Regions from separate parts of the Paenibacillus sp. FSL F4-0100 genome, predicted to be linked through region 1. Evidence: predicted binding sites of a transcription regulator. Region 1 holds the regulator's gene; the other holds the start of a gene.
The links. Region 1 encodes Rex, which represses fermentation and respiration genes when NADH is low (regulators of the CRP and FNR family bind a similar motif). Its sites were predicted from a motif close to TTGTGAAATATTTCACAA; they were not measured.

Region 1 (11,023 bases):
GCTAGGCTCCAGTGGATTAAGCTGGTTCTTTTCCACGGAGCCGAGGCAGCTCAAGGCTGGCTGCATTTGCAGACGGCGTTGAACCAAACGGGAGCGGCGTCTGCCTCAATTAGCGTAATCGAGCAGCTTGACGGTTGGCTCCGGGAACTCCGAATTCGGAGTTTGAAGGATTTGGCCATCACCGGAAACGAACTGCTTGAAGCGCTGGACAAGCGCGGGGGCCCATGGCTAGGCGAACTTCTCGGGCAATTGCTGGAGAAATCGGCAGCAGGTTTAATTAACAACGATAAGGAATCGTTGATTGAAGAAGCAAAGCGGGTGGTAATTCATAATGAAGGATTATGATCAAGACAATGCACTTCTGAAAATGTTCCAGGAGCATTCCGGCCAGTTTTTGTCCGGAGAAGAGATCAGCCGTAAATTGTCCATCAGCCGGACGGCCGTATGGAAGCAGATCAATAAGCTTCGTCATTTGGGTTATGATTTCGAGGCCGTTCCACGGCTTGGCTACCGCATGATGGATGAACCGGACAAACTGAGCGTGGAACAACTGACAGCGGGGATGACCAGTCAAACCTTCGGGAAACCGCTGAAGCTGCTTGACAAAACGGCGTCAACGCAGGAAGATGCCCGGCAATTGGCGGAAGAAGGGGCAACCGAAGGCACGCTTGTGATCTCGGAAGAGCAGACGGGCGGCCGCGGGAGAATGGGAAGGAAATTCCACTCCCCGAGAGGCAAAGGCATATGGATGAGCCTGGTGCTCAGACCGAAGCAACCTCTGCATTTAACCCAGCAGCTCACCTTGTTGACAGGCGTAGCGGTATGCCGTGCGATCACGAAGTGCGCCGGTGTGCAGACCGATATCAAATGGCCAAATGACATTCTGTTTCAAGGCAAAAAGGTGTGCGGCATTCTGCTGGAGTCTGCAACAGAAGACGAAAGGGTGCGCTACTGCATTGCCGGTATCGGCATCAGCGCCAATCTGAAAGAGTCGGATTTTCCGGAGGAGCTGCGCGGCGTGGCGACTTCGATTCGCATGGCTGGCGGAGCAGCCGTCAATCGGACAGAGCTGATCCAGTCCATCATGGCGGAGATGGAGGTTTTATATGAATTGTACAACGAGCAGGGCTTCGAGCCTATAGCCTCTCTCTGGGAAGCTTTATCCGGCACGGTGGGCAGGGAAGTTCAAGTGCAGACGGCCCTTGACCGTTTTAGCGGGATTGCCACAGGACTCAACCGAGATGGTGCGCTGCTGGTCCGCAATCAAGATGACGAGCTGATCCCCGTATATTCCGGTGAAATTCTTTTTTAATACCAGGTAAATGAAACATGGTGAAATCGTAGTTGGATTTTGTTATACTATGACCAAGAGGCGGTATCGCCATGAGCGAATTGCACTCTACAGCAAGTGGTATTGAACAGCATTATTTTTTTAGAACACCTTCATAACTGTTATGCCGGTTACGTTGGATTCTGCTCTGAGCCGAAAGGACCGAGACAGAAGGGACGATCGCGAGTGACTCTTTTTTGCCTTTCGGACTTTTTAGCAAGTATGTGCTAAAAGGTTTTTTTATTGTGTCTAACTTATTTACACAAAGGAGGCTGTGTCACAATGGCAGGCAAACAACCACTGAACATCGTGAAGATGAAGAACATGAAGAAGAAGGGTGTACCGATCACCATGCTGACCGCGTACGATTATCCTTCCGCCAAGCTGGCGGAGGAAGCGGATATTGATATGATATTGGTAGGCGATTCCCTCGGCAATGTCGTGCTCGGCTATAACTCCACAATTCCGGTAACGCTGGACGACATGGTATACCATACCCGTGCCGTCGCTCGTGGAGCGGAAGAAACTTTTCTCGTAGCGGATATGCCGTTTATGACCTATCACGGAGATATTGATGAAAGTCTGCGCGGGGTGCGGAGATTGATGCAGGAAGGTCATGCGCATGCCGTGAAAATGGAGGGCGGCGAAGAAATCGCCGGCACCGTGAAACGGATCGTACAATCCGGCGTACCGGTACTGGGTCATATCGGGCTGACGCCTCAGTCGGTGAATCAAATTGGAGGCTACCGGATCCAAGGCAAGGATGCCCAGGACGCGCAGCGGCTCATGAATGATGCAAAGGCACTTGAAGCGGCTGGAGCATTCGCAATTGTATTGGAGCTGGTTACAGAAGAGGCTGCGGCGGAAATATCTAAAGCGCTGAGCATACCGACGATTGGCATCGGAGCGGGACGTTACTGCGACGGTCAGGTTCTGGTATTCCATGATTTAATCAAATATGCGTCTCCCTATCGGGACAAACGCTTCGTGAAAACATACGCTGATGTAGGCTCCGTCATCCGTGAAGGCATTACGCAGTATGTGAAGGAAGTGAAGGACCGCTCATTCCCGGCAGAGGAGCATGTCTTCAAGTCCGAGAATCATGAGGCTTCCGAAACGACAACAACATTATATGGAAGCAAAAAGGAAAAGGTGGGCACGACATCATGAAAGTGATTCGCACCATTGCGGAATTAAGATCAGAACTTAAGGACCGCTGGGAATCCGGCAGTGGTTCGGTAGGACTTGTGCCTACGATGGGTTATTTGCATGAAGGACACGCCAGCCTGATGCGTAAGGCGCGAGAAATGGCAGGTACGGTGGTTGTCAGTATCTTTGTCAATCCGATTCAATTCGGACCGGGTGAGGATTATGAGACCTATCCCCGAGATGAGGCACGCGATCTGGCGTTGGCGGAATCCGAAGGGGTGAATGTGGTTTTTATTCCCACGGTTCAGGAAATGTATCCCCAGCCGACCAAAACCAAAATCGCTGTATCGGAAATTACGTCTTTGTTGTGCGGGGCCTCCCGTCCCGGGCATTTTGACGGTGTTACCACGGTTGTTAACAAATTGTTTAATATCGTAAAACCTGACTATGCTTTCTTCGGAATGAAGGATGCCCAGCAGGTAGCCGTCATTGAGCAAATGGTTCAAGATTTGAACATGGACGTAACCATCGTGCCTTGTCCGATCATCCGCGAATCTGACGGCCTTGCTCTAAGCTCACGCAACGTATATTTGAAGCCGGAAGAGCGGGAAGAGGCACTTGTGCTGTCGGGCTCTTTGCGGACCGCTCAGGAGATGATCCAGCAGGGACAAGCGACAACGGCAGGAGAGATCCGTGTTCATCTTCGGGATTCTATATCCCAGTCCCCGCTCGCTGATATTGATTATGCAGAATTGCTCACTTTCCCGGAACTTGTTCCCGTGGAAGATTCATATCGCATTGCGGATGAAGGCAGAACCGTCATTATGGCGCTGGCCGTACGATTTGGCCGCACCCGTCTCATTGACAATGCGTTACTTCAACCAAAAGTAGGGGGATCCCATGTTTAGAACAATGATGAAATCCAAAATCCACCGCGCAACGGTGACGGAAGCCAATCTGAACTATGTGGGCAGCATTACCATTGATGAGGATCTAATGGAGGCTGCAGACCTTTTGGAGAATGAAAAAGTTCAAATCGTGAACAATAACAATGGCGCCCGTTTGGAAACGTACGTGATCAAAGGCGAACGCGGCAGTGGCGTGATTTGTCTGAACGGGGCAGCTGCAAGGCTTGTACAGCCTGGCGACAACGTCATTATCATTTCTTATGCCATGATGTCTAAAGAGGAATACGACAATCATACCCCAACGGTTGTGATCGTTGACGAAATGAATAAGCCGGTTAACACGGAATATCGTGAGGTTCACGCCGCGGTTCTCTAAATGGTCTCCTAAGAGCCAAAATGTGTCGGGACCTTAAAGGGATGAAAAGACCGACTTCTACAGAAAATGAGTTCAGGTCGACGCACTGATCTCATTTTTCCGCTAAGGGTGGGATGCAGCTATGTTTCAACATGTATTCGCTGAAATGAACAACATGTTAGATGAAATTGTGAAGCATTACCCTTCTGCTCAAGGTCCCCAAAAACAGGCGCTGGTACAAAACTGGAACATGCTCAAAAGCATGAGCGAGGGCATTATCGAGGAATGGCTCCATTTTGAAGAGAAGATGGCTATCTTCCGCGAGAGTGCCGCCTCACCTCCTGTTTTTCCACCGACCGAAGCGCCTGAACTGCAGCTCGATGCATTCATTCGCGGCCAAGGTTATTACAAGTTGTTGATGTTCCAGCCGGCTATACAGCAATTTGAAGTGGCCGCCACGGTATTTCCGGATAGCCTTCTGATCAAGCTGTATATTGCGATGTCCCATCTTTATTTGGGGCAAACCATACCAGCGTCCGATGTATTGGTGTCCATCCTGCCCCTGGCAGACAACAAGAAGATGCGAGCGATGATTTACAACGCGCTTGGATGCATCGAGGTGTTGAATGGACAACAAGGGAAAGCCGAGGAGCATTTTGCACTGGCGATTCACAGCGACCCGACACTTCCTGACCCCATTATCAATTTGGAGGTCTGCAAGCAGAATCGCGGTGAGCTCCAGTACGGCAGCCAATTGATCTCTTTGCTGTAGAAATCAAGCCATTACAAGAAGCGATGCCAGAGCTCATTACTGAGACTTTGGTATCGCTTCTTGCCGTATGGAGCGATGGAGGAGAAACGGGGGATTTTTTACCCGGAATGTTCAAAACCCGCAACTTCTGGTATGCTGTTAATTAGTCTGGAGGAAAGGGATTTTATCGAAATGAAATTTGCCGTATTGGATTTTGAAACCACGGGCAACCAGTCAGCAGATGAGATCATTCAGGTTGGACTGGCCATCATCGAAGAGGATCGAAGCATCTCCCGCGTATACGGCACCTATGTCAATCCCGGGATTCCGATCCCTCCTTTTATTACCGGTTTGACCGGCATTTCCGACAGTGATGTAGCGGATGCTCCGTCATTGGAAGAAATGATGATGGAACTCGTGCCCATGCTCGACGATGTCGTATTGGTTGGGCATAATGTCGCTTTTGATTTTAACTTTTTGCAAAATGCACTCGATCGCTGCGGCTATTTACCGTTCAGCGGCCGAATTCTAGATACGATGCACTTCTTAAAAATATGTTTTCCCTCGCTGCCTTCTTATCAGCTCGGGATGGTCTCTTCTCATTTCGGTCTGGAGCATGACCGTCCGCATCAGGCGGACAGCGATGCGCTTGCCACGGCCTATGCGCTGCTGAAATGCCTGGAGGAGATCGATGAGCTTCCTCTCCTTACCGTGCAGCGGTTAAGCGACCTGTTTGCCGACGAGGACAGCGACTTGGCCTGGTTCTTTGACGGCATCCGTGCTGACAGGGAGTTCCAGGCTGTACAAGCCGGAGACACCCATACGTACTATCGTCAATTTGCCCTGGCCGTTGACGATTGGAACGATATTGCGCCTGCCAGGGATGAGTCGGAGCCTAATCCGCTGGCGGATGTAAGCTTTGAGCAATACATGAATGATGTCCGTGAACGTCTAAAGGAAACGCTGCCTCATTATGAGAGCAGGGATGCCCAGGACATGATGTTTCAGGAAGTGATGCAGGCCCTCGATGACAATAAACATTTATTGATCGAAGCCGGCACGGGAACAGGCAAATCCCTCGGGTATTTGCTGCCGTCGATTTATCAAAGCGTGAAGCAGGAACAGAAGGTTATGGTGAGCACGCATACAATCAACCTTCAAGAACAGCTGCGTGACCGGGATATTCCCCTGCTCACCCAGGTTGTTCCTTTTCCTTTTAAAGCGGCTATTTTCAAGGGAAGAGGCCATTATTTGTGTTTGAGAAAATTTGAACATAAAATAAATAGAAGAGATTTTCATTCCCCGAAGGAAGATGTGATCACCGCGGCGCAGATGCTGGTCTGGCTGACCCAGACGGAGAACGGGGATGATGAAGAACTGAACTTTGGCGGTCGCGGAGGGGATTTCTGGGAGACGATCTCCAGTGATTCGGATTCCTGCCTTGGCCGTGCCTGCCCATGGTTCCGCAAATGCTACTATCACAGGGCCAAACATGAAGCGGGCATCGCGGATGTTGTCATTACGAACCATTCGAAGCTGTTCACTGACGTAAAAGCGAATCATCAGCTGCTTCCGAGTTATGAGCGTCTCGTCATTGATGAAGCGCATCATCTGGAGGACGTCGCTGGCAAGCACCTTGGCTTGCAGATGAAATATTTTTCGGTGGTCCATACGTTGACTCGTATGTACAAAGACAGCCGCAGCGGTCAGCTTCCGGCTCTTCGCCAGCTGCTGCAAGCATCATCGCATGAGAAGGCTGTCGAGTGGTCCTCCATCATAGACCGGATTTATCCGGATCTGATCACCGCAAAAGAGAATTGGGACCGGCTCAGCGATCAATTGTTCGGACTGCTTCCGGAACGCGGAGACGCGACTCCGGGGGATGCCGGTCAATTCTCGCTTCGCTTATCGCCTCTGAAGAAGCCGAAGGATTGGGATTCGCTGGCCGAGTTGGAGCATCAAATTCATGTGACGCTGGGCGATGTCGTTCGCAAGGGTGACAAGCTGATCGCCGAGATGAAGGAAGATCTGGACGACTACAGCGCGGACAGTTTGTTAACAGACCTATCGGGTCTGTTTAAGGACCTGGCCGCACACCGCGAGGACCTGAGGTCCTTCATGGCTCTGAATGATGAAGGCACGGTATACTGGATGGAGGCTAACGGGAATTTTCGCGGCAAATCGCTGCAGCTTTATGCAGTGCCTGTCGATGTTAGCACCCACTTGAAGGAATTGTTTTTTGACAAGAAACAAAGCGTGATCCTGACATCGGCGACCTTGTCGGTGGATAAATCGTTTCAGTTCATGATCGAGAACTTGGGTCTTCAGGAAGCGGCAGATAGCGGCAACCTGAACACGGTTCTGCTGCCGTCCCCGTTTAATTACAGGGAGCAGGCCCTCCTTGTCGTGCCGCGCGATTTTCCGAGCGTGAAGGGCTCGGTCGGGGATGCACTCTTTGTGAATACACTTGTGCAATCATTGGCCGATACGGCAATCGCTACGCATGGCCGCATGCTTGTGCTGTTCACTTCGTACCGCATGCTGCGTCAGGTTCACGAGCCGTTGAAGGAGGCGCTGGCATCCAGCGATATTACGGTACTGGGACAAGGGATGGACGGAACCAGCCGTACCAAGTTAATCCGGAGATTCCAGGATAGCAGCGCTTCGGTCCTGCTGGGTACGAGCTCCTTCTGGGAAGGGGTAGACATACCTGGTGAGGCGCTCACTTGCCTCGCGATCGTCCGGCTGCCGTTCCAGCCGCCGAATCATCCCTTGGTCGAAGCCAAGAGCGAATTGCTGCAGCAGCAGAAGAAGAACCCGTTCATGAAACTTTCGGTTCCGCAAGCGGTCATTCGCTTCAAACAGGGATTTGGCCGACTGGTGCGGACCGCGCAAGATAAGGGGATTGTCATTGTCTACGATACCCGGGTCATTGAATCCTATTACGGGAAATATTTCTTATATTCTTTGCCGGGGCCGAAGATGGAGCACATGCCGACAGAGGGGATCGTTCCCCGAATTTCGGAATGGCTGCAGGAAGAGGCAGGCATAGAGAACCAAGCTGAATAAAAGTGAAACAATGAACGAAATGATCTGTCACAAAAAAATGTAGTTATTAACCTATTATTAGGGGGAGCATGAATGAAATCGGAAAAAATTTCGGAAGCCGTGGTCCGCAGATTGCCTGTATACTTGCGCTATTTGAATGAGCTTCAGAAAAGGGAGGTCTCCACGGTTTCCTCCCAGGAACTGGGACAAAAACTGGACCTCAATCCTGCTCAAATTCGTAAGGACCTAGCGTATTTCGGTGATTTTGGACGGAAAGGGATCGGATATGACGTATCTTATCTGATCGAGAAAATTCGCCAGATTCTAAAGCTGGACCAGAAGATCAATGTCGCATTGATTGGGGCCGGTAATCTTGGACATGCATTATCGAATTACAATGCATTTCTAAAGGACAATATGAAGATTGTGGCGGTTTTCGATTCGTATTCTCCCAAAGTTGGTATGAAAATTAACAATTTGGTCGTACAGCCGATGGAGGAACTGGAGAAGACGGTTCATGAGTACGGCATTCGTATCGGGATAATCACCGTTCCGGATTTTGAAGCGCAGAATGTAGCCAATCAGCTTATCGCCGCAGGCATCGAGGCTATCCTGAATTTTGCGCCAACCATCCTGAAAGCCCCATCCCATATCCGGATTCATACGGCTGATTTCACTACGGATTTGCAGAGTTTGGCCTATTATTTGGATAACGGCAAGGAGGATGCAGCACATGACGACAACGAAGTGGATGGTTAAGAACGGAACGTTTGCGGTACTAGAGGAAGGGAGATCCGTGCTACGCGGATATATGGTTGTGGAGAATGACCGGATAACCTATCTGGGTGAAGAAGAGCCAACCGTCCAAGAGGGAATAGAAGTTATCGATGGAACTCATCTGTTTTTCCTACCGGGGTTAGTGAACACGCACGGACATGCGGCGATGTCCCTGCTCCGCGGTTATGGCGACGATCTGGCACTGCAGGTATGGCTTCAGGAAAAAATGTGGCCTATGGAAGCCAAATTCACGGCCGACGATGTATACTGGGGAACCGCACTCTCCGTGCTGGAGATGATCAAAGGCGGAACCACGACATTTGTGGATATGTATGATCATATGGATCAGGTTGCCAAGGTTGTGCAGGACTCAGGAATGCGCGGCGTTCTAATGCGCGGCGTCATCGGATTATGTCCGCCTGAGGTGCAGCAGCAGAAGCTGGATGAGGCGGTGGCATTCGCGAAAGACTGGCATGGCAAGGCTGACGGGAGAATTACGACGATGATTTCACCGCATGCACCTTATACGTGCCCCCCGGATTTCATCGAAAAATTCGTTCAGGCATCGCATGATTTGAATCTGCCTTTGCATACGCATATGTCCGAAACGGAAACGGAAGTAGCTCAGAATGTAAAAGACTACGGACTTCGCCCTGTTGCCCATTTGGAGAAGCTTGGCATGTTCTCCCGGCCAACGCTGCTTGCGCATGCCGTCCATCTGACCGATGAAGAAATCGAAATCCTGGCCAAGCATCAAGTTATGGTGTCGCATAATCCAGGAAGCAATTTGAAGCTTGCCAGCGGCATTGCACGCGTGCCTGCACTGCTGAAAGCTGGGGTCACCGTGTCATTGGGTACCGATGGACCTGCGAGCAATAATAATCTGGATATGTTTGAAGAGATGCGACTGGCTGCACTGATCCATAAAGGTGTAAGTGGGGACCCAACAGCCATTCCAGCATCCGAAGCGCTTCGGATGGGAACAGAGTATGGAGCCCGATCGGCGTTCCTTGAGGATATCGGCACACTTGCGGTAGGAATGAAAGCAGATATGATCGCACTGAACACGGATCAAGCGCACTTCCTTCCACGGACCGATTATATTTCACACGCTATCTACTCAGCCAGTGCGAAGGATGTAGAGCATGTATGGGTTGACGGCAAGCAGGTAGTGAAGAATGGCGCGAGTCTTACCCTCGATGAGGAACGTATCCGCCGGGAAGCGCAGCGTGCATTTGAGCGTCTTACAACCCTCTAGGGAATAATCAAGGGGAGCGAGGAAGACGGATTTGAAGAAAAAAACGAAGTGGATTTTGCTGAGTGTGTCCAGCGTGCTGCTGTTGCTGCTTGGTTTACAGCTCTATTATTCATATGTTATGAAAGATACTTGGAATGAAGAAAGAATGGCAATTGTTGCCGCGAAGCAGCATGGCCAATTGGTTACGTCCGGGAAGACCTATAAATCGGTGTGGGGCGAGGATAATAACTATTGGGTGGTAAGCGGGAAGGATCAAGACAATCAAGATCGTATGGTATGGGTGAAATTTACGGATGACAACGTACCTGTTGAAGGTGCTGACGCTGTCCAGTCCGTTTTATTGAAAACGGGAATGTCAGAAGCCCAGATGCGGGATCAGATCTATAACGAATTGCCTGGAGTGGAAATTAAGCGGTTGCTGCCTGGAATGTATGAGGGCGAGTATGCATGGCAGCTGCAGTATGAACACAACGGTCAGCGCGGCTATCGGTTTTATCGTTTTCAAGATGGTAACACTATCGGAAATGACATTATTCTTCCAAATCAATAAAAATACAGAAAGAGAGGCGCCCTTTAAAATCCATAGGGTGCCTCTCTTTTTCTCCAACATGTAAGCGCATTCAGAAAAAATATGGAAAAACTGTTCTAAATATTTTCACAGACATGCATGAAAAAGTATATAAGATGTGATATACTCGTACTTGTACAAAACGAGCATATAAATTACATGCATCGCAATATATCGTTGTTATATGTACTATTGTGTCACAAAATGATAGACAAAATTTCATATAGGAAATGAAGGAGGAACTTCATGAAACTACGCATTGTACCTATCATGCTGACTGTCGTGATCTCAGCATCGGTTCTCTTTGGCGGATGGTTTCTGTATCGGCAGATGGCTTTGCAAAATCCGCTGGCAAATGTTGTGTCGCAATATGACGGCGTGAAGGATTCTCATATAGATATTAAACAGAATACCGTTACTTTGAATCTCGATTTGGCTCCAGATACAAATTTACAAGGTTTGGTTCAGCATATTAAGAAGGAAGGCAAGTCTGTGATTGGCAAGCGGGAATTGAAAATCCAGGTGGAGGACCATTCCTCGGAAGCACTGGATCAATGGTGGGAGAAGGCCATGCTCTCAGTCGCCGAAGCAATGGATAATAAGCAGTATACTGATATTCAATCATCGCTCGAGCAGCTTGCTGCCCAGTCTCCGAATTTGAAAGCAAAAGCAACCATCGATGACACCAATGTCTATGTCAGCTTGTCAGACGGCAAGTCTGGTAAATTTATAATCTTGCCGCGTCAGCCTGGCAGCATGGAGGTGTGGAATCATGCCTAAATTAGCTAAAGAAATCATGTTAGGCTTTATTCCCGTATTACTGGTATTCCTTGTATTTGTCGGTGTGAACATCGTGCCCTTGCTCATCGCTGCAGGACT
Region 2 (11,023 bases), 170 kb from region 1:
TTGCTCATTGCGTACCGGCTTCACCTTTGCATATTTAATTGCACTCAGTGAATCCGCTGCTACGGACAGGCCTGCGATGCCGCATGCCATCGTGCGCAGGATATCCCGGTCGTGAAGCGCCATCTCAATCCGTTCATAGCTGTATTTGTCATGCATGTAATGGATAACGTTAAGTGTATTCATATAGAGCTTCGCGAGCCATTCCATCATCGGCTTGAATCGCTTCATGACTTCATCATAACTCAGGACCTCGGCAGTGATAGCCGGATATTCCGGTCCAACTTGGGCGCCTGATTTCTCATCCTTACCACCGTTGATCGCATAGAGCAACGCTTTGGCAAGGTTTGCTCTGGCTCCGAAGAACTGCATCTGTTTCCCGATGCGCATGGCGGATACGCAGCAGGCGATGCCGTAATCGTCTCCGTAAATCGGACGCATGAGATCATCATTCTCGTATTGAATCGAGCTGGTTTCGATGGAAACTTTCGAACAATATTTTTTGAAGGCTTCCGGCAGCTTCTCCGACCATAACACCGTCAAGTTCGGTTCTGGAGCAGGTCCCAAATTATACAAGGTATGCAGGAAACGGAAGCTGTTCTTGGTCACTCTCGTCTCACCGTTTATCGACATGCCGCCGATGGATTCCGTTACCCACGTTGGATCTCCGCTGAACAGCTCGTTATAATCCGGCGTACGCAGGAATTTCACGATCCGAAGTTTCATAACGAAATGGTCGACCAGTTCCTGAGCTGTTTCTTCCGTTAGCTTGCCTTCAGCCAGATCCCGTTGAATATAAATATCAAGGAAAGAGGATACCCGGCCAAGCGACATCGCAGCACCGTTCTGCTCCTTGATCGCGGCCAAATAACCGAAATACAACCATTGGAATGCTTCCTTCGCCGTATTTGCAGGTTTGGAAATGTCAAAACCGTGCATACCCGCCATTTCCTTCAGTTCCTTGAGGGCCCGCATTTGTTCAGACAATTCTTCCCGCAAACGGATGACCGGCTCATCCATGGCATCCACTTCAAGCTCACCGAGTTCTCTCAATTTGTCCTGAATAAGAGCATCTACACCGTATAGTGATATTCTGCGATAGTCACCAATGATACGTCCGCGACCGTACGCATCGGGAAGTCCCGTAATAATCCCGGCCTTGCGCGCTGCTCTCATCTCTGGAGTATAGGCATCAAACACGCCTTGGTTATGCGTTTTGCGTATGCCGTTAAAGATATCTACAACGGCCTGCGGCATTTCAAAGCCGTATGCGTTGCACGCATCAATCATCATCCGGATCCCGCCAAAAGGCTGGATCGAACGCTTGAACGGCTCATCGGTCTGAACGCCGACAATCTGTTCTTTATCCTTATCCAAATAGCCAGGTTGATGAGAAGTGATGGTTGAAGGTGTATGGACATCCACGTCCAGTACCCCACCGTTGTCCCGTTCTCTCTTGGTTAAATCCGATACGATATCCCACAGTGCTTTGGTGTTATTCGTGGGTCCTGCCAAAAATTCATCAGAGCCATAATAGGGAGTAATGTTCTCTGCAATAAAATCATTAACGTCAATTTGCTTGGTCCATTTACCTGATTTAAAACCTTTCCAGCCTGTTTCTTTTTCAATCACCGACATATTGAATCCCTCCTAGATTTGCTGGGGCTTGCAAGGACAGGCGAGGCCACACCTTGATCTATCTCAGATCTTTAAATGTGATTATTTTCACGATCAATGATGCCACTACCCCGCCTTGTACCTTCAAGCTTCTTTATCAAAGACCTGAGATTCAGCTTCTTGCTACACCTTTATTGTAGTCCTGTTGATCTCTCGCATCTGTGATATTAATCACAAAGTTATCTTTTCCCGTGATTTTTATCACTCCGAGTCTGGTCTTGCATCACTTACCTCAACATATTCCCGGATCTTCATGATCGGCATTCAGAGCCTATCCTATTTAGAACCGACCGTAGAATGCGTTGCGGTAAACTTCTGCGAGCTCTGTCACCAGCGGCAGCTTCGGATTGCTCGTTGTGCACTGGTCTTCAAAAGCCCGGTCCGCCAAATGCTCAACATTTTTCTCGAAATCTTTAGGATCGATGCCAAGCTGCTGGAACGACTCCTCGATACCGAGCTTGCTGTTCAGCTCCCGGATCGCGCCAATCAGACTGTTCACGCCCTCTTCCGTTGTTCTTGCCGGCAGCCCGAGAATCCGTGCGATTTCAGCATATCTCTCATCAGCCACAAAGTGGGTATATTTAGGCCATGCCGCGAATTTTGTTGGCTTCTTGGCGTTGTAACGAATGACGTGAGGCATTAGGATCGCATTGGTGCGTCCGTGTGCCGTGTGATACTGGCCGCCCCACTTATGCGCAAGACTGTGGTTGATGCCAAGGAACGCATTCGCAAAAGCCATGCCGGCAAGCGTCGAAGCATTATGCATTTTCTCGCGGGCGAGTTTGTCGCCGGTCAGCGCCGACTGCTCAAGATATTGGAACACCAGCTGTATGGCTTTGATGGCAAGCCCATCCGTATAATCGCTGGCCATCACCGATACGTAGGCTTCAATAGCATGTGTCAGAACGTCCATACCGGTATCGGCTACCGCTGTTTTAGGCAGCGTGTATACAAATTCCGGATCGATAATCGCCACATCCGGTGTCAGCTCATAATCAGCCAGCGGGTACTTGGTATTCCCTAGCCCTTTGTCCGTGATGACGGCAAACGAAGTCACTTCCGAGCCGGTTCCCGACGTTGTTGGAATGGCAACGAATTTCGCTTTCCGTCCAAGCTTCGGATATTTATAGACCCGCTTGCGGATATCCATAAATTTTTGCTTCAGATTGTTAAAGTCCGTATCCGGGTATTCATAGAACAGCCACATCGCTTTCGCTGCATCCATTGGCGATCCGCCGCCGAGGGCGATAATGCAGTCCGGCTGGAACCTAGCAAGCATCTCCGTTCCGCGTTCTACTGTCGTTGTTGAAGGATCCGGCTCGACCTCCGAGAAGACCTCGATGGCCACTGGCACTCTGCGCTGACGCAGATAATGCTCTACCCGCTCCACATAACCCAGCTTCACCATCATGGGGTCGGTAACGATCGCAACACGGGTGATTTCCGGCATTTTCGCAAGATACTGCGTGGAGCCTTTTTCAAAGTAAATTTTGTCCGGTACTTTAAACCACTGCATATTCACGGTTCTGCGGTTCACCCTTTTCACGTTGATTAGATTGACAGCCGTCACGTTCGACGAAGTGGAATTACGTCCATACGAGCCGCAACCCAGCGTCAGCGATGGCAGGTTCGTGTTGTAGATATCCCCGATACCGCCTTGCGAAGAAGGCTGGTTCACCAGGATGCGGCAGGTTTTCATCCGATCCGAGAATTTCATAATAATGTCCTCATTGTGCGAGTGGATCACCGACGAGTGGCCCATGCCGCCAAAAGCAACCATCTCTTCAGCGCGTGTTATGCCTTCCTCGGCATCCTTCACCTTATAGCAGGCCAGAACCGGACTCAGTTTCTCGGCGGACAGCGGGTAAGCCGGACCGACCCCTTCCAGCTCGGCGATCAGGATCTTGGTGCTTTCCGGTACCTCGAAACCGCAAGCCTCGGCAATCTTAGCTGCCGGCTTTCCGACAATGGACGGATTAACCGCACATTTCTCCGATACCATCGCATGCGCAGTCAGTTTCGCCAGCTCTTCCTTGTTGACGAAATAACATCCGCTGGCAATCATTTTTTTCTTCACTGTATGATAGATAGGCTCTTCGATAATGACAGCCTGCTCGGAAGCGCAGATCATGCCGTTATCAAAGGTCTTCGATAAAATCAAATCGTTCACTGCTTGATCCAGATCCGCGCTCTTCTCTATAAAGCAAGGCACGTTACCTGGTCCTACGCCGAGGGCCGGCTTGCCGCAGCTGTATGCCGCTTTGACCATTGCCGAACCGCCCGTGGCCAGAATGCAGGCGACGTCAGGATGATTCATGAGTGCATTGGTTTTATCCATGGAAGGAGCTTCGATCCACTGGATGCAATCGGCAGGAGCACCTTGTTTCACGGCGGCATCCCGCAGTATCAGCGCGGCTTCCCGGCTGCATGCCTGCGCGGATGGATGGAATCCGAAGATGATCGGGTTTCTCGTTTTAATGGAGATCAGCGCCTTGAATATGGTTGTGGAGGTCGGATTGGTTACCGGTGTTATCCCCATGATAATCCCGATCGGCTCTGCTATTTTTTGAAAGCTGTCATAGGCGTTGTCTTCAATAATACCCACCGTTTTGTCGTACTTGATGCTGTTGTGGATATACTCTGTGGCGAACAGGTTCTTGATAATCTTGTCTTCGTACACGCCCCGTCCCGTTTCCTCAACCGCCATCTTCGCCAGTTGCATGTGCTTCTCAAGGCCTGCCATGGCCATCGCCTGTACAATCCCGTCGACCTGCTCCTGATTCAATTCCATAAACTTTTCTTTGGCTCGATTCGCCTTGTCAATCAGCCCTTGAATGTACTCCGATGCTGTTTGTCCTTTAACTTCAACCGTTCCTTTGCTCACAGCCATATCTCTCATCCTCCCATGGTTCATGTTTCTTTCTCGTCTACGCTTTGATCGTAACACAGCCTTCTCTAAATTCATGTGAAATATTTCACAATATAAATATTTTTCTTTTCTGTGTAATTTATGCCTGTCTTTCCCTCCTTTTAAGTGAAAGAGATCACAAAGTTTGAAAATTCGCCACGATTTCCCTCTTATTCTCCCCCAAAAGTGAATGTTTTCACGTTATAATGTATTTAAAGATTAAACAGATCAAATTTTAGGATGTTAGGGGATACCAACATGAAAACTACTGTAGACCATGTAATGGAAATCGAAAACTTAGGGAACACGCAGTGCTTCTCGGAACAAAACCGCAACCGTCTGCTGGTCAGCATGAAGGAAAGGGTACTCCCTGAAGGATCCCATTTGTTCTGGGAAGGTGACTTCGCCGACAAGCTGTACTACGTTAAACAAGGAAGAATTAAATTAACTAAATCGACTGATGAAGGCAAAGAGCTGATTCTATATATGTACCATCCAGGAGACATGGTCGGGCAAGCCGATCCATTCTTCAGCAACAATCACAGTTTCTCGGCAGAGGTGCTTGAGGATAGTGTTGTCGGTGTCATTGAGCACAAGGATCTGGAGCTGCTGATCTGTCAGCATTGCGACTTTGCCATTGATTTTATGAAGTGGATGGGCATCCACCACCGCATCACCCAGACCAAATTCCGGGATCTCATGATGTACGGTAAGCCCGGTGCTTTAACATCGACACTGATCCGTCTGAGCAACACCTACGGACAGCATCAAGCGGATGATACCATTCTCATCAACAAGAAGATTACCCACACCGATCTGTCGAACATGATTGGGGCAACCCGCGAAAGCGTGAACCGGATGCTGAGTGACTTACGCAAAAAAGATGCCATCGAATATGCCGGCGGAATGATTGTCATTAAAGATCTTCCGATGCTGCAGGAAATCTGCCATTGCGAGCTGTGTCCGAACGAAATCTGCCGGATTTAATCGGCCTGCTCCCTTCTGTGCATAATATACAGTCATCTGCTTACAATAAACCTTGTCTTTCCAAACCAAATTAAAGGGAGTGCTCAGCATGCGTGAAGGATTGATTCCTGCTGTTCTTGGAACTGTGGTTTCTGCTTCGGGTGCCGCTCTGCTTGGCAGCAAGTATAAACTTGCCGCAACCGGTATTCTCGGCTTCGGACTGGCTCATATTGTGCTTGGTGCGATTGACCTGGTGGAACATCGGTAAAGGATTTGGAAGACAAGGTACACGAAAAGAAACCGTTTCTTAGTAAATGGAAGGACAACTCACCATTTACCAATGGAACGGTTTCTTTGTTTACTCATTAGGTTCCACTTCATCTGCTTAGCTTGGAGGCGAAGCCTCCAAAACATCTCGTTCGTATATCGTTAAAGAAGCGGTCAACCGTTTGGTTGACCGCTTCTTTTCGGCTGTCTATCAAGTGAGCAAACCTGCTTACGGAACTGCTCCTTCTCATCGATGTCGCCTACAAAACCTACTTTTGCTTGCTCCCTTTTCCCGACGAGATAAACCAATAAGCCATCCCTACAAACAATCCGCCGCCAAGGATGTTCCCCAGCGTGACCGGCACCATGTTGCTGATCCATCCACTAATGGAAATGGTCTCGGGATGCCCCGGTAATATCGTCGCGAGTGTCAGAAGTGTCATATTAGCTACGCTATGCTCGTACCCTGTTGCAATGAAGGCAAACAGACACCACCATATTAAGATCAGCTTTGTCGTTTCTCCCTTGGCCCGAATTCCCATCCACAAGGCCAGACAGACAAGCCAGTTACACAAGATGCCTCTGAAGAACAGCTCCATAAACGGATCATTCATTTTCTTGGCAGCAGCCGTGAAGATGAGATGGTCCGGCGGCAGGCCTTTGAACAGGCCGGAAGCATACACCAGATAGCTGAGCAGAATCGCTCCAGCCAGATTGCCGATAAACACGAGTACCCAGTTTTTCAGCGTATCCCCCATCGTCGTTCGTCCGGATAATGTGCTTATCGTAAAAAACATGTGATTTCCGGTAAACAGCTCTGACCCGGCGAACACCACCAACGTGAGCGCGATCCCGAATGCAGCTCCCATGACGAGGGATTGGAAGGGTGAACCGGCAGCTGCGAGCGGCGCCCCCAGCTTAAAGATTAATACAATCCCTATGCCGACATACGCGCCGGCCAGCATAGCCGATACCATATAGCGCAGCAGATTATGATTCATCTGCTCTTTTTTACCGACGGCGGCATTGACAACGGCTTCCACATCTGTTTTAAACATGGGATACCACCCCTTGATTTCGTCTGTTTATTATGCGTTTGCTGGCCTTAAACACCCACCTCAACCTTTCCGTCCACGGCGCGAATCGGGTATACACGAACCTGACCCTTATCCGGAGCCTGTACGAGCCCGGTTGAAAGCTCGATTTTCCAGTCATATAACGGATCATAGATGTAGTGCCCTGATACGATGGCTTCCGAGAGTGGCCCACCTTTGGGATGAGGGCTTTGATTGTCCAGCGCAAACCATTGATGATCCGAAGTCCGGAAGACGGCAATCTCCCGATCTCCGAGTTGGACCACCCTTCCGAGCTGTGACAGAAAATCATGTTCATTCCCTACCGTAATAAATTTTCCAGTTTCCATAACACTCGACCTCCACTTCTCTTTTCTATCCCCATCCATACTGCGAAAAGCTCTCCATGTTCAGGCGGCAAGAGGAAGTAGATTCCTCCCTCTTTTATTTGCTGCTGACCGGTTTTGCATCCTCAAATAACGTATTGCGCAGCTTCTCGTCGTTCAGCACTTTCTTCCACGGATCCTCGACTTGCTGCAAGGCAAGCTCGATTCTCTCCACCAGTTCCTTACGCTGCTTGGTATCGTCCAGGATAACCGCTCGGATTTGTTCCAGTCCCAAGCGCTCTACCCACTCCGATGTTCTCTCCAGGTACTTGCCGGTTTCACGGTAATACTGCATCAAGGCTCCGCAGATTTCGACCAGCTCTTCATCCGTTTTCACTTTGCAGAACGAATCAGCCAGACGTGCCTTCGTTCCGCCGTTGCCTCCAACGAATATTTCCCATCCACCGTCATTGCCAACGATCCCGATATCTTTCGTGCACGACTCGGCACAGTTTCGCGGACACCCGTTGACTGCCAATTTAAATTTCGCCGGGAAATCCAGTCTTTCGAATTTCTCCTCGAGGAATGCCCCCATGCCCATCGAATCCTGCGTACCGAAACGGCAAAATTGGGAACCTACACAGGTCTTCACGGTCCGCAGCGATTTGGCATAAGCATAACCCGACGGCATATCGAGCTCTTCCCAAACGCTCGGTAAATCTTCCTTCTTAACACCGATGAGGTCCAGACGCTGTCCTCCGGTTACCTTTACAACCTTCACATTATATTTAAGCGATACATCCGCGATTTTCTTCAAATCCTCCGGTGTGGTAACGCCGCCGTACATTCTTGGGACGACCGTGTACGTGCCGTCTTTCTGAATGTTGGCGTTCATCCGTTCGTTGACAAAACGGGATTCCCTCTCTTCTTGATGGGTTACCGGGTTCAGCATCGCCAGATAATAATGAATGGCCGGGCGGCATTTCGAGCAGCCTTCCGGATTGCTGAAGTTTAGAACATGCATGACTTCTTTCGTTGTCTTGAGTCCTTTGGCACGGATTTCGGCGACAATCTCGTCCCGATCAAGCGTTGTGCACGAGCATATGCCTTGTTTGCCTGCCGCCTTAAAGCCATCGCCCAATACGCTCTGGAGTATTTGCTCCACGACAGGTTTACAGCCGCCACACGAGCGGGTAGCTCCTGTGCAAGCTTTAATCTCATCCACTGTCGTAAAACCCTGTAGAGTAATGGCATCCACAATGGCTTTTTTGGTTACGCCGTTGCAGCCGCACACGATTTCATCATCGGGCATCTTCTCCAGTGAAAATGCCTTGCCATTTCCTGTTCCTGCGCTGTCAGTACCCATGATCGAATCGTAAATCTCATCCGTCATGGCTGTCTTTTTTCGAATCATGGATTGAAGGCTTGCCGAATCGCTCACATCTCCGAACAATATCGCCCCAACGATGATATTGTCGCGAATTAATATTTTCTTATAGGTCTTGCGCCAATCATCTTTTGCGGTGATCACCGAGTGCTCGGCTTGCTCCATGAATTCTCCGGCAGAGAATACATCCACACCGCTGATTTTCAACTTCGTCGATACAATGCTTCCCTCGTAAGGCTTGCCTTCCACACCACATAGATGCTTCGCCAATACCTGTCCCTGCTCGAACAACGGTGCAACCAGGCCGTAGCATGCGCCCCGATGCTCGCAGCATTCGCCGACCGCATACACATCCGGCCAGGAAGTCTGAAGATAATCATTAACGACGATTCCCCGGTTCACTTCGATCCCGCTCGCTTTAGCGATCTCGGTGTTCGCTCTGATGCCCACTGCCATGACCACCAGGTCGGCATCAAGCTCATCCCCATCCTTGAAGCGGAGTCCCGTAACTCTGGTATCTCCCAATATTTCGGTTGTTTGTTTGCCTAATAAGAAATTGATGCCCTGCTGTTCAAGCTCCCTTTTCAGCATGCCGGATGCCATCGAATCCAACTGGCTCTCCATCAAATCCTGCATGAGATGAACCACCGTCACCTCCATGCCCAGGCTGACCAATCCTTTGGCAGCTTCCAGACCCAGAAGTCCCCCGCCAATGACAGCCGCTTTCTTGTACGCCTTAGCGGCTTGAAGCATCTGCGTGCAATCGGCAATGTTTCGGAAACCGATAACGCCTTCTTTGTCACTGCCCGGCACGGGTAAAATAAAGGGCTTCGAGCCCGTTGCTATCATGACTTTGTCATAAGGCACAGTCAATCCGTTGTCGGCGGTCACGACCTTGCGTTCCCCATCGATGGCAGTTACAGTGGCATCCGTGTGCAGAGTGATGTGGTTATCCACGTACCATTTCCAATCATTCAATACAATATCATCCAAGGTTTTGCTGCCTTCCAACACATACGACAGCATGATGCGGTTATAATTCGGATGAGGCTCCTGTCCAATGACGGTGATGTCAAAATTCCCACCCAATTTAATGATTTGCTCGACCGTACTAATCCCGGCAATACCGTTGCCAATGACAACTAACTTTTCTCTCTTTATATTGGACATCGATTGATTCCTCCCCAACACATTTATCTAGATCGTGGTATTCCGTTGCTTTCACACAAATTATATCGTCTGATCGCATTAATTTTTGTGATATATTTCACATAAATCATTAAAATTTAAAATAAAAATGCCAAATAACCCTGTCCACATCGAACAAGGTTATGAAGAGGCATGCTCTCTATATAATATCGGCTTCCATATAGGCTCGTTCGCCGCTAGGAACTTTCAAATAAGGGCGAATCCCGGCAAATCCCTTCGCGTCCAGGTTCACCCCGGTCATCCAGTTCCCCTCCAATAAGCCTCGATCCGATTGCATAATGACGGCAGGTGCCTGGATATGCTCCTGATATAGAACGATGCCCGCCTGAATAGTCTTAAAGGCTTTTCCTTGTTCCACCAACGGTACGGCGCTGATATACGTAGGCACAAAATAATTTGCGATCACATCCAGCTCTTCCCCGTCAAAAAACGGCTCGCTGCCAAGGAAAGGATGCAGCATTACGATTTTCTCATAGAGTGACCAGATGATCATCTGCAGAAATCTTCCCGTACGTCCTATATTCTGCCCGGTGGACGCATGAAATCGATCGGTTTCATAACCAATGAACTTCCATCCGCCGGGGGCTTTGACCCATTTCTGAAAGATATCAACAGCATCGGCACCGCTATGGCTAACGGATTCTGCAGATTCCGGGCTTGTTCCAGACGCAGCTAACCACAAGGAATCCGGCACATACTGGCTCAGCATCCGTTTGGTCTTCTCAAAAATATGAAGCACTTTTAATGAAGCGTTTTCAAGTTCTGAGATGTCCTCTTGTCCATAATGGAAACGGGAGATATACGTTCGCTTGGTCATGGGCTCGCCTCCTTGATATGCCGCTCTCGGTATTTACATCATATAGCAGCTGCGTCCGCTTGGTGCATGTCCACCTATTCTTGCCGTAAAGAAACAGGAATCATACTTCCATTTAGAAAAAAAACCCTGAAATGAGGATGTCTCATGCCAGGGTTTAATCATCAAGGGGAGTCTTAAGATGACTCATCTTTCGACCCATTGTTCCGCCCAGAATGAAATTTGCTCCATCACCGGACGAAGTGCCTTGCCTTTTTCAGTCAGTTCATATTCAATACGTACCGGTGTTTCCGGATAAACATGACGAATCAAAATGCCTTCGCATTCCAAATCCTTCATCCGCTCAGAGAGCATCTTATCGCTCATGGACGGAATCAAATTCGAAATATCCTTAAAGCG

Region 2: nirB (nitrite reductase large subunit NirB) is a predicted target of Rex. The motif match lies at 9,857-9,874, and genes of this name have one in related genera.

Annotation. Positions count from the first base shown of each region.
Region 1 is NZ_CP150303.1:2,686,858-2,697,880, forward strand. Features, by position in the region: gene MHH48_RS11990 (CCA tRNA nucleotidyltransferase) at 1-345, shown strand, start outside; gene MHH48_RS11995 (biotin--[acetyl-CoA-carboxylase] ligase) at 332-1,312, shown strand; gene panB (3-methyl-2-oxobutanoate hydroxymethyltransferase) at 1,613-2,500, shown strand; gene panC (pantoate--beta-alanine ligase) at 2,497-3,387, shown strand; gene panD (aspartate 1-decarboxylase) at 3,380-3,763, shown strand; gene MHH48_RS12015 (hypothetical protein) at 3,885-4,514, shown strand; gene dinG (ATP-dependent DNA helicase DinG) at 4,686-7,562, shown strand; gene MHH48_RS12025 (redox-sensing transcriptional repressor Rex) at 7,635-8,300, shown strand; gene MHH48_RS12030 (amidohydrolase) at 8,275-9,576, shown strand; gene MHH48_RS12035 (DUF5590 domain-containing protein) at 9,608-10,126, shown strand; gene MHH48_RS12040 (hypothetical protein) at 10,391-10,924, shown strand; gene MHH48_RS12045 (AAA family ATPase) at 10,917-11,023, shown strand, end outside.
Region 2 is NZ_CP150303.1:2,520,376-2,531,398, reverse strand. Features, by position in the region: gene pflB (formate C-acetyltransferase) at 1-1,635, opposite strand, end outside; gene adhE (bifunctional acetaldehyde-CoA/alcohol dehydrogenase) at 1,955-4,564, opposite strand; gene MHH48_RS11125 (Crp/Fnr family transcriptional regulator) at 4,841-5,569, shown strand; gene MHH48_RS11120 (asparagine synthase) at 5,658-5,816, shown strand; gene MHH48_RS11115 (formate/nitrite transporter family protein) at 6,085-6,873, opposite strand; gene nirD (nitrite reductase small subunit NirD) at 6,921-7,238, opposite strand; gene nirB (nitrite reductase large subunit NirB) at 7,333-9,771, opposite strand; gene MHH48_RS11100 (hypothetical protein) at 9,950-10,627, opposite strand; gene MHH48_RS11095 (helix-turn-helix domain-containing protein) at 10,811-11,023, opposite strand, start outside.